3 regions of the Peribacillus sp. NPDC096379 genome follow, and region 2 is predicted to be linked to each of the others. Evidence: riboswitches for the same ligand, from Rfam matches in the RefSeq annotation. Region 2 holds a riboswitch; each other region holds the start of a gene.
What was found. A riboswitch is a leader RNA that binds a small molecule or an ion and turns the genes downstream of it on or off. The one in region 2 is predicted to bind lysine.
Positions count from the first base shown of each region.

Region 1: linked by a shared signal. The riboswitch ahead of ACIQZI_RS17830 (amino acid permease) and the one ahead of ACIQZI_RS03085 (aspartate kinase) in region 2 are both predicted to bind lysine.
Region 3: linked by a shared signal. The riboswitch ahead of ACIQZI_RS15300 (cysteine hydrolase family protein) and the one ahead of ACIQZI_RS03085 (aspartate kinase) in region 2 are both predicted to bind lysine.

Region 1 covers NZ_JBIWFD010000004.1:122,267-125,552, reverse strand. Annotated here, with positions in the region: gene ACIQZI_RS17835 (YhcN/YlaJ family sporulation lipoprotein) at 1-124, shown strand, start outside; gene ACIQZI_RS17830 (amino acid permease) at 285-1,733, opposite strand; lysine riboswitch at 1,969-2,147, opposite strand; gene ACIQZI_RS17825 (hypothetical protein) at 2,328-2,594, shown strand; gene ACIQZI_RS17820 (FtsW/RodA/SpoVE family cell cycle protein) at 2,746-3,286, shown strand, end outside.
Region 2 covers NZ_JBIWFD010000001.1:639,200-642,485, reverse strand. Annotated here, with positions in the region: gene ACIQZI_RS03090 (YslB family protein) at 1-39, shown strand, start outside; gene ACIQZI_RS03085 (aspartate kinase) at 155-1,387, opposite strand; lysine riboswitch at 1,482-1,660, opposite strand; gene uvrC (excinuclease ABC subunit UvrC) at 1,863-3,286, opposite strand, start outside.
Region 3 covers NZ_JBIWFD010000003.1:246,155-249,440, reverse strand. Annotated here, with positions in the region: gene ACIQZI_RS15305 (ATP-binding cassette domain-containing protein) at 1-915, shown strand, start outside; lysine riboswitch at 1,219-1,403, shown strand; gene ACIQZI_RS15300 (cysteine hydrolase family protein) at 1,705-2,421, shown strand; gene ACIQZI_RS15295 (APC family permease) at 2,438-3,286, shown strand, end outside.

The sequences.
Region 1 (3,286 bases), on a different contig from region 2:
AAGCCCTGACTTCATTGATCGTATGCAAGGCTATTCGACTGATGTGAGGAATGGTCATCCAATCGCAGGATTTGCTGATGAGTTCACTGAAACGGTGAAACGCGTTTTCCCGTCTGCACATTAATGATTGTAAGGAAGATGACATCATCCACCTGCTTATGAAGTGATGTAAGAATCTTGAATACCTTGACTTAATTAATTTGATAAGAAGCTGTCCCATACAAAAAAGGGTCAGACCTCACATCAATAGTGTGAAGTCTAACCCTTTTTGGATATCCTTGTTATTATTTAGTTTCAAAATCACAGTCTTTTAAAGGAATTAATTTTGTTTTGTTTTTAACTTTATAGACGAGCCAAACGATTAAGAAAAGAGGTAAACCAATATAAGAAACAAGTACTCCGTTCCAATCGACCCCGCCTCCCGTAAAGGCTTGGTAGTTTTGACCTAATATAATGAAAATACATAAAAATAGTGCTAATAATGGACCGAGTGGGAACCACTTTGCTCGATATGGAAGATCCTTTATGTCGTGTCCTTGTGCGATATAGGCTCTGCGGAAGCGGTAATGGCTGATGGCAATCCCGAGCCAAGTAACAAATCCAGCCATCCCTGACGCGTTTAACAACCAAATATAAACGGCACCATCGCCGAAGAAAGTCGTTAAGAAAGCTAGTGATCCAACTAAAGTAGTTGCGATTAAGGCATTAACTGGCACACCTCTTTTATCCAATTTTCCTAAGAATTTAGGTGCTTTACCATCGCGTGCTAAATCCCAAAGCATACGAGTAGAAGCATACATGCCTGAGTTACCTGCAGACAAGACAGATGTTAAAATAATGGCGTTCATGACGGATGCAGCGAAGGCAAATCCTGCGCGTTCAAAAACGAGTGTGAATGGACTTACAGAAACCGCATCACTTAATAATCGTTCATCTGTGTATGGAAGAATCATCCCGATGACAAAAATAGATAAAATGTAAAAAAGGAGGATTCGCCAAAAAACAGTGCTAATTGCTTTTGGAATATTTTTTTCTGGCTCTTCGCTTTCTCCAGCAGCTACGCCGAGTAATTCAGTCCCTTGAAAAGAGAAACCCGCTGCCATGAAAATTCCTAGGATGGCAAAGAATCCGCCATTAAAAGGTGCATCCTCGATTGTGAAGTTTGTAAAGCCAATAGACTCTCCGCCCATAATGCCAAAAATCATTAAAAATCCAGTAATAATAAAGATGATGACTGTTACAACTTTAATCAGTGCAAACCAAAATTCCGCTTCTCCAAAGCCTTTAACAGACATATAGTTGAAGCCGAACATAATGACAAGTGCCAGTGCACTCCACATAACTGAAGGACTTTCTGGAAACCAAAATTTCATAATGAGTACAACCGCAGCAAGCTCCGCGGCAATCGTAATTGCCCAGTTATACCAATAGTTCCAGCCGATCGCAAAACCAAAAGCCGGATCAACAAAATTCGTGGCATACACTTTGAATGAACCAGCTACTGGCATGTAGGCTGCCATCTCGGCAAGACTGGTCATTAAGAAATAAACCATGATTCCAACAGCTGCATAGGCGAGCAGCGCTCCACCTGGACCAGCAGTATGAATAGCGCCACCACTTGCTAAAAATATCCCAGTTCCGATTGATCCTCCAAGAGAAATCATCATCAGATGGCGTGCTTTAAGAGTTCTCTTTAATTGAGTAGGGTTAGATGTTTGGGTTGAATTCGCCAATGATCGTGTACACTCCTTTTCTGTGGAAAAGGGGCGGGGCTTCGCAAAAATCCGCTCCGTACCGCCACCTTCATAAGGTGATACAATTTGAGTGCCTGAACCTTTTCATCGTTTTAGTTGGGATCAGATGCTCATGGATGTTTTTTTATGATGGAAGGTTAAATGGTATTTAAGGCAAATAAAAAAACAACAGTCGAAAAAGATCGACGGCTGTTTGATGAGTCCGTTAAATCCTTCCGAAGATAGCCCTCCACGTTACTAAACGTGACAGTGATGTTCCTGTTCGGAAACATCGCCAGCATGGATAGTCAATGATTTATCCAAACTTCGGCAATTTATCCTTTCAAACGGAGTCATCAATTTCATTGAATCTCGTCCGCTTTACTATTATAAGTTGCAGCCTCTATCCCATCGGTGAATGGGAATATTTAATTAAATATGATTGTAGTATAGTATATTTCAAATGGACAAGCAATGTTTAATTTTGAAAGGGAAGTAATAATTAGACAAGAATAGATGAAAAGACCCGATACATTGGAGCGAACAAAGAGAAAACGTGGACCATTATGTTTACAGTTTTTTTAGTTTAACCTCTTGTTCGAATTCGCACTTGTAACGACGATTTTTATTGTAAAGAAAAAGGCATTTGATTCTGGATTGGCTTGCGCGATAGGAATCCCGGTCGTTTTCTTTCACTATTTATTAATGGGCTATTACACAGCAGTGATGCTAGATGCTTCGATAGCAGGATGTATGGTCAGTGTTGCGGGTGTGATCTTTGGATGGGCTTTTCTATTTTCGCCAAGTCAGGGACTTGTAACTACCTACATGAAGAGAAGGCGACTTAGCGCAGAAAGATGATAAGTTGGGACTTCGTGGGGGAAAATCAATATACGATATAGTTGTGATTTTGTCTGTTTACAGTATAATGGATAGGTGTACGAAAGGGAGTATTTTCTCAAAAATATGCTATGGATCATAGTTCCCTTAATCCTTCTTATGGGAGAGTTATATGGAATCAAATAATAAAATTTCATCCAGAATTGATTATACCTTAGCTTTTATACTATTTCTTCTGTTTATTACGAGCTGTATTGCGATATACAGTGCGCAGACATCTGGGCAGTATGTAAATAACTTTTTAATTCAACAAGTATTTTGGTACGCGGTTGGTGTAGGTATTGTTGCAGCCATCATTACCTTTGATTCAGATCAATTAAAGAAAATAACTTGGTATGCGTATGGCTTTGGGCTTTTTCTACTTTTCTTGCTAGTGGTAGCTCCAGATACGTTAGCTCCTAACATAAATGGAGCCAAGAGTTGGTTTGTCATTCCCAAAGTGGGTTCGATACAACCATCAGAATTCATGAAGACGTTTTTGATCGTCGCTCTTGCCAATGTGGCGACTACTCATCATGAAAAAAATCCAATGAAGACGATTAAAACGGATTTCTGGCTGTTGTTGAAATTAGGTCTTGTAACGATGCCGCCAATTATGTTAGTTATGCTACAACCTGACTTAGGAACATCTCTTGTCTTAATTGCGATTTTAG
Region 2 (3,286 bases):
ATATTCGTAAAATTAGATTTAAAAGACCCGATTGAGTAGATAAAGTGAAACTTCCATCAGTGGGGCGCTTGACTTTCCGTTAATGTGGGATAAGTAGATAAAGAGGATCGTTTAGCCATGCTTTGCATAGGTTTAACGATCCTCTACTCATTTTTTACGCTTTGACTACCGTTCTTTCATCAAGTTGAAATTCCACATGCAATGTTTCAACAGCCAGAACCATGTCTTTGTCTGGGATAACCGTAGAAACTTTGATTTCAGATGTGCTGACCATTTTCACTTGGATGCCTGCATCTGCAAGAATCGCAAACATTTTCGCTGCAACACCCGGATTAGAAACCATTCCCGAACCAACGATGCTCACTTTCGCTAAATTACTTTCCGTTTCAATTCTTTCAAACTGTAATTCTTTTTTATTACTTTCTAAAACCGTTAACACGCCACTTACGTCATCCTCTTTAATCGAGAATGTTAGATTCGTCGTACCAGTATCCGTAATGCTTTGGATAATAATGTCTACATTTAAGTGCTGCTCGGCAAGGGTTGTGAAAATGGTAGATAAGGAAGTTAATCTTCCAGTCAGTCCAAAAATGGTTACCCGTGTAATACTGTCTTCAAATGCAATCCCTCTAACAATTAAATTCTCTTCCATCGTTACTTCCTCCTCAATGATTGTTCCTTGTTCCCGTTCTATACTTGAGCGAACGACTAGCGGTATTCCATAATTCTTCGCAAATTCTACTGCACGTGGGTGAAGGACGCCTGCCCCAAGATTCGCCAATTCAAGCATTTCATCATAAGAAATCGATTGTAATTTCCTTGCTGATTTTACAAAACGAGGATCTGTTGTGAACACACCTGTAACATCTGTATAAATGTCACAGCGTTCTGCTTTTAAAGCTGCCGCTAATGCAACAGCGGTCGTATCGGATCCACCTCGGCCCAATGTCATGATTTCACCGCTCGCATCCACTCCTTGGAAGCCCGCTACAACAACGATTTTTCCTGCCGAAAGCTGTTCTTTGACCCGATTCGTCTCAATATCCAAAATTCTTGCATTCCCATGAATCGATTCAGCTTTAATCCCAGCTTGCCAACCGGTAAAAGAAACTGTGTCATACCCAAGTTCTTGTAATGCCATCGTAAGAAATGAAATCGTGACCTGTTCTCCAGTTGATAACAGCATATCCATTTCCCGTTTGCTCGGAGTATTACTGATTTCATTCGCCATCCAAACGAGCTCGTCGGTCGTTTTGCCCATTGCCGACACAACGACAACAACCTCATTCCCAAGAGCCGCTTCTTCTATTACCCGAGTTGCTACATGCTTTATTTTTTCAATATTTCCTACTGATGTACCGCCAAATTTCTGCACGATTAATCCCACTTTGTGACACCCTTTCCAGCTGTTTTTTTGCATACAAAAAAAAGCAATGAGAATTATCTCATTGCTGTGGTAACGTAAATACATACGAATATCACAGTGAGATAGCCCTCCAGAACAAAATTGTTCTGACAATCTGCCATTTATTCAATGTCAGACCAGCAAAATCAAGCTATGAGACTTGATCGCTTCGGCGACTTCCCCTTTCAAGACTTTTCACAGAAGCTCATCCTTCTCCAAGTCTTTACTAATGAAACCCGCACCTCTATCAACACACGAAAAGCGTAAGCGCCTTGTTCAGCCTCAGACAGAGCATAAGGCAAACATCTGTATGGAAAGTGATTTTCTCTCCATCAGATGTTTGACTTATGACCTCAGCCGGGCTAGGCGCTGTAGCTAGACAATCAAATTTATTAAAAACGTATATTACTTTTAAAAATTAACTGTAGTATAGCATACCCAATTTTGAACAGCAAGATTATTCTTGCAATTTCTTTACAAGCTCTTGAGCGACAGATCGCGGAATGCCTGCCGCTTGAACTTCTTCTACCGTTGCTTCACGCATTTTCTTTACTGAGCCAAAATGCTTTAGAAGTTGTTTTTTTCGTTTCTCGCCGATGCCTTCAATTTCATCAAGCAAAGATTGAAAAGCATTTTTACCTCGCAGCTGGCGGTGAAAAGTGATGGCAAAACGATGCACCTCATCTTGAATCCGTTGTAGCAGATAAAATTCCTGACTCCTATGGTTAAGCGGGATAATCTCAAGTGGATTGCCAATCATCAGTTCAGATGTACGATGCTTTTCATCTTTTACAAGGCCTGAGAGTGGGACTTCTAGACCGAGTTCATTTTCTAAAATATCGCGAACTGCTTCAACATGCCCTTTACCGCCATCAATAATGATTAAATCTGGAAGCGGAAGTCCTTCTTTCAACACTCTCGAGTAGCGGCGACGGACTACCTCACGCATTGATTCGTAATCGTCTGGTCCTTTAACCGTTTTAATCTTGTATTTACGATATTCCCGTTTTTCAGGTTTTCCGTCGATAAAGACAACGAGCGCAGAAACAGGATTCGTTCCTTGAATATTTGAATTATCGAAAGCTTCAATTCTGTGCGGTGTATAAATGCCGAGCTGTTCTCCAAGCCTCTCCACTGCTTTAATCGTGCGATCCTCATCCCGGTCAATTAAAGCAAATTTTTCTCCCAGCGCAATGCTAGCATTTTTACTAGCAAGATTGAGTAATTCTTTCTTTTGTCCAATTTTCGGGGTAAGAATTTTAACCTGTAATAATTGCTCCGCTAATTGTGTATCTACTGATTCAGGTAGAAAAATTTCTTTCGGCTTGAAATGATTTGCCTTTGAATAAAATTGCCCTAGATATGTTAGCAATTCTTGATCAGGTTCATCGTATATCGGAAACAACGAGACGTCACGTTCAATCAATTTACCTTGACGAACAAAGAATACTTGTACACACATCCAGCCTTTATCATACGCAAAACCAAAAACATCACGATCTGTATAATCATTGGACATCATTTTTTGCTTTTCCATCGTAACGACAATATGGGCGATTTGATCTCGATATTCCTTAGCCCGTTCAAAATCAAGTTCTTCAGCTGCCTCATGCATTTTATCAGACAACTCATTTTTAATTTCTTGATAGCCACCATTTAAAAATCGCGTAATTTCACCCATCATCGTTTTGTATTTTTCCTGTGGCACTTCTTTCACACATGGTGCGAGACATTGACCAAGATGATAGTATAAGCACACGCGATCAGGCAATGTATTACACTTTCTAAGCGGATAAATGCGGTCAAGGAGCTTTTTCGTTTCATTAGCCGCGATGACATTCGGATAGGGACCAAAATATTTACCATTATCTTTTTTCACTT
Region 3 (3,286 bases), on a different contig from region 2:
AAGTCATTCTATGATAAGAAAGGCAAAGCGCGGAGGACGTGGGATGGCTTTAATAAAATTCTTGGGATGTATATGTCCATTTCGAAATCGATTATTAAAGAGCATATGAAAGCGTCAAAAGAGATGATTACCTGTCCAATTTGTCAGGGCGCCGTGCTAAGCCATCATAAAAAGCTCGAATTTGGCGACACAGATATTCGTGAGATTATTCATCAGCCGCTTGATCAGGTTTTGAAAATGGTAGGTGAGTTACCGGAACTCGTAAAAATGAAATCTATTGTTGGCGGCGAGATGGCCTTGACGGAAGATGTCTCCCTGTTGCCTAGGGAAACACAAGTCGCACTGAAAATGCTTGAACTGGAACAGGCAAGCTTTGCCCACTATGAAATGGTATTACAAAATGTCTTACCATTCTGGGACAGAATTAAAGGAAACATCGAAGCTATAAGCAGTAAAAATCTGATAACAATTTGTGATTTTGCCAATATTGACGAAACAAGAGAAACAATTATTGATAAGTATTTCACCAATGGCAAATACAAAAAACTAACGTATGTTTATGAAGCATTTGGTTACAAAAAAATTGTTACCCAAATAAATAAGATTAAAAAAAGTCATCCATGCCCATTCTGTAAAGGGAAGAAAGTCATTTCAGAAGATGGTCTCCATGACGGTGTGTACAAATTATCGATACCATGTGTGAGTTGTGATGCAAGTGGTATCAATGAAGAAGGGCGTAAGGAAATCGTCGATGGTTTTGACGTGCAAACATGGCTAACTGGCAAAGTACGTGATGTTGTTGCTGAGAGCTTAATAAATGAGGCTGTTAGTGATATTCCAATTTTTAATCGTATTCGCGAGTTGAATAAACGAGATATGATGGCGGTCTACCAATGTATTGAGCAGAACAATTAAAGTAGAATGATTCATACAAGCCATATTAAAAAAAAGCTAGATGTCAGCTAGTGATTATTACTCATTTGCAATAATGAATGGCAAATGAGTTTTTTTTGCTATTCTAAAATCGGAGCCTGTTGGTTAAAAGAATATCTTGTACTGGTGTTATTAAATGTTATATTAATATAACATTTAATATGTTAGTATTTTCCTGTATTTCCTTATTTTTAGGAATGATTAATAGATAAATATTATATTGACATCGTAATATTTATAATTATATAATAATTATAATGAATAAATATACCTCGCTTTTTATAATTGTGAGGTAGAGGCGCGATATTTATTAGTGCTTAGTGGAGTCAGAGAAGACGAAGAAGCTATGCAGAAGGAAATGTCGCCGAAGTATATAATGATTTCTCGCCATTATGTGCTGGGTCTGTAATGAATAATTACAGGACTGTCTTAATAAGTTACCCAATTTATTAAGTTGTGCTATCTCTCAGTAGAGACAAAAGGGTGAGGAATTTGGAATGGCTACATCGATTTCCGGGTTCTTTCTCGGAAGGTATCTAGTCTTTTTTTATTGCCTTTAAGAGATTCCTTTAGCATATAGGGGAATCTCTTTTTTCTATGGAAAAGGGGCGGGCTTCCAAAAAATCAGCTCCGCATCGCCACCTTTATAAGGTGATACGTTTTTTAGAACCCGAACCTTTTTCATCATTTAAGTTAGGATCAGATGCTCACGAATGCTTTGTATTGAAGAAATGAATATAGCTTGTATAGGCTAAGATGGAGGAAATGAATATGGAAAAACTGCAAACACTTTATTACGAATTTATCCCGACGGGCGAAGATAAAATGAAATTAGATCCAGCAAAAACAGCACTTTTAGTCGTGGATATGCAAAATCAATTTATTAGCCGTGATGGATTGGATGCTCAAGTTGCACGAGAAAAAGGCATGTTCGATAAGTGGGAATCTTTCTATGATCGTATCGATAACGTAGCGATTCCAAACAATAAAAAACTACTAGACTTTTTCCGTGCCAATCAATTAGAAGTCACTTTCGGACGGATTGCTTGTCATCATAAGGATGGACGTGACCGTTCCCCTGTACAACGTCGCCCAGGTTGGAATAATATCTTATTACCAATCGGTGATCCAGGTGCAGAAATGGTAGATGAATTAAAACCATTAGAAGATGAAATCGTGGTAAATAAAACGACAGACAGTGTTTTAAGTGGAACAAACTATGAATTTTTACTTCGTAATATGGGCATTGAAACAGTTGTATGTACAGGTGTTGTAACAGACCAATGTGTTGCCTCAACTGTACGTAGCTTAGCAGACGCTGGTTTTGAAGTAATTTTAGTAGAAGATGCTTGCGCAGCGGCAACGAAAGAGTTACATGATGCAGAAATCATGATCATGAATCAAATTTATTGCCAAGTGATGAGCACAGATGAAACCATTCAATTCATTTCGGAGGAAATTGAACAACGTACTGTTGTTCAAAAATAGAGAGGAAGCTTTTTAAATGAGTCAAGGACAAAGTAATGCAAATCAAGACAGTGCAGCTCCTCATTTTAAGCGTGTTCTAACACTGAAGGATTTGGTGATTTATGGCATCGCCTTTATGACGCCCATTGCGCCTGCTTATATATATGGTTTTGCAGCACAGTCTACAGGCGGTATGTTGCCATTAGCGTATTTAATCGCGATGGTTGCGATGATGTTTTCGGCATATAGCTATGGCAGGATGGCTGCAGCGTTCCCGGTTTCCGGTTCAACGTATACGTATACACAACGTGCGATTCATCCGCATTTAGGCTTTTTTGCCGGCTGGGCCATGTTTATGGACTATGTATTAGTGCCTTTAATCGTCTTTATGGTTGGTGCTTCCTATGCCAATGCATTAATTCCATCCATTCCATATTGGGTATGGGTATTCATTATTGCTGGAGTTATTACTGTTGTAAATATTCTCGGAATTGCAGTGGCAGCAAAAGCGAACCAAATTTTAGTGTTATTTATGGGAATCGTTGTTGTCATCTTCGTTGTTTTTTGTATGAAGGCGATTATGGTAGAGGATGGTGCATCGGCTTTAGTATCGATTACTCCGTTCTTTAATAACGAAACATTCGTAATGTCAGCCATCATTTCAGGTGCAGCCATGGCATGTTTCTCATTTTTAGGATTTGACTCGATTACAACCTTATCGGAAGAATCAGTGAATCCCAAAAATGATATTTGGAAAGCGGCCATTCTTTCTTGTTTAATCGGTGGCGTTATTTTTATCGTGCAAGCGTATGTTGCTCAGCTAGTCTGGCCAGATGTAAATAACTTTAGCTCAGCAGATACAGCATTATTTGATATTGCGAATGTA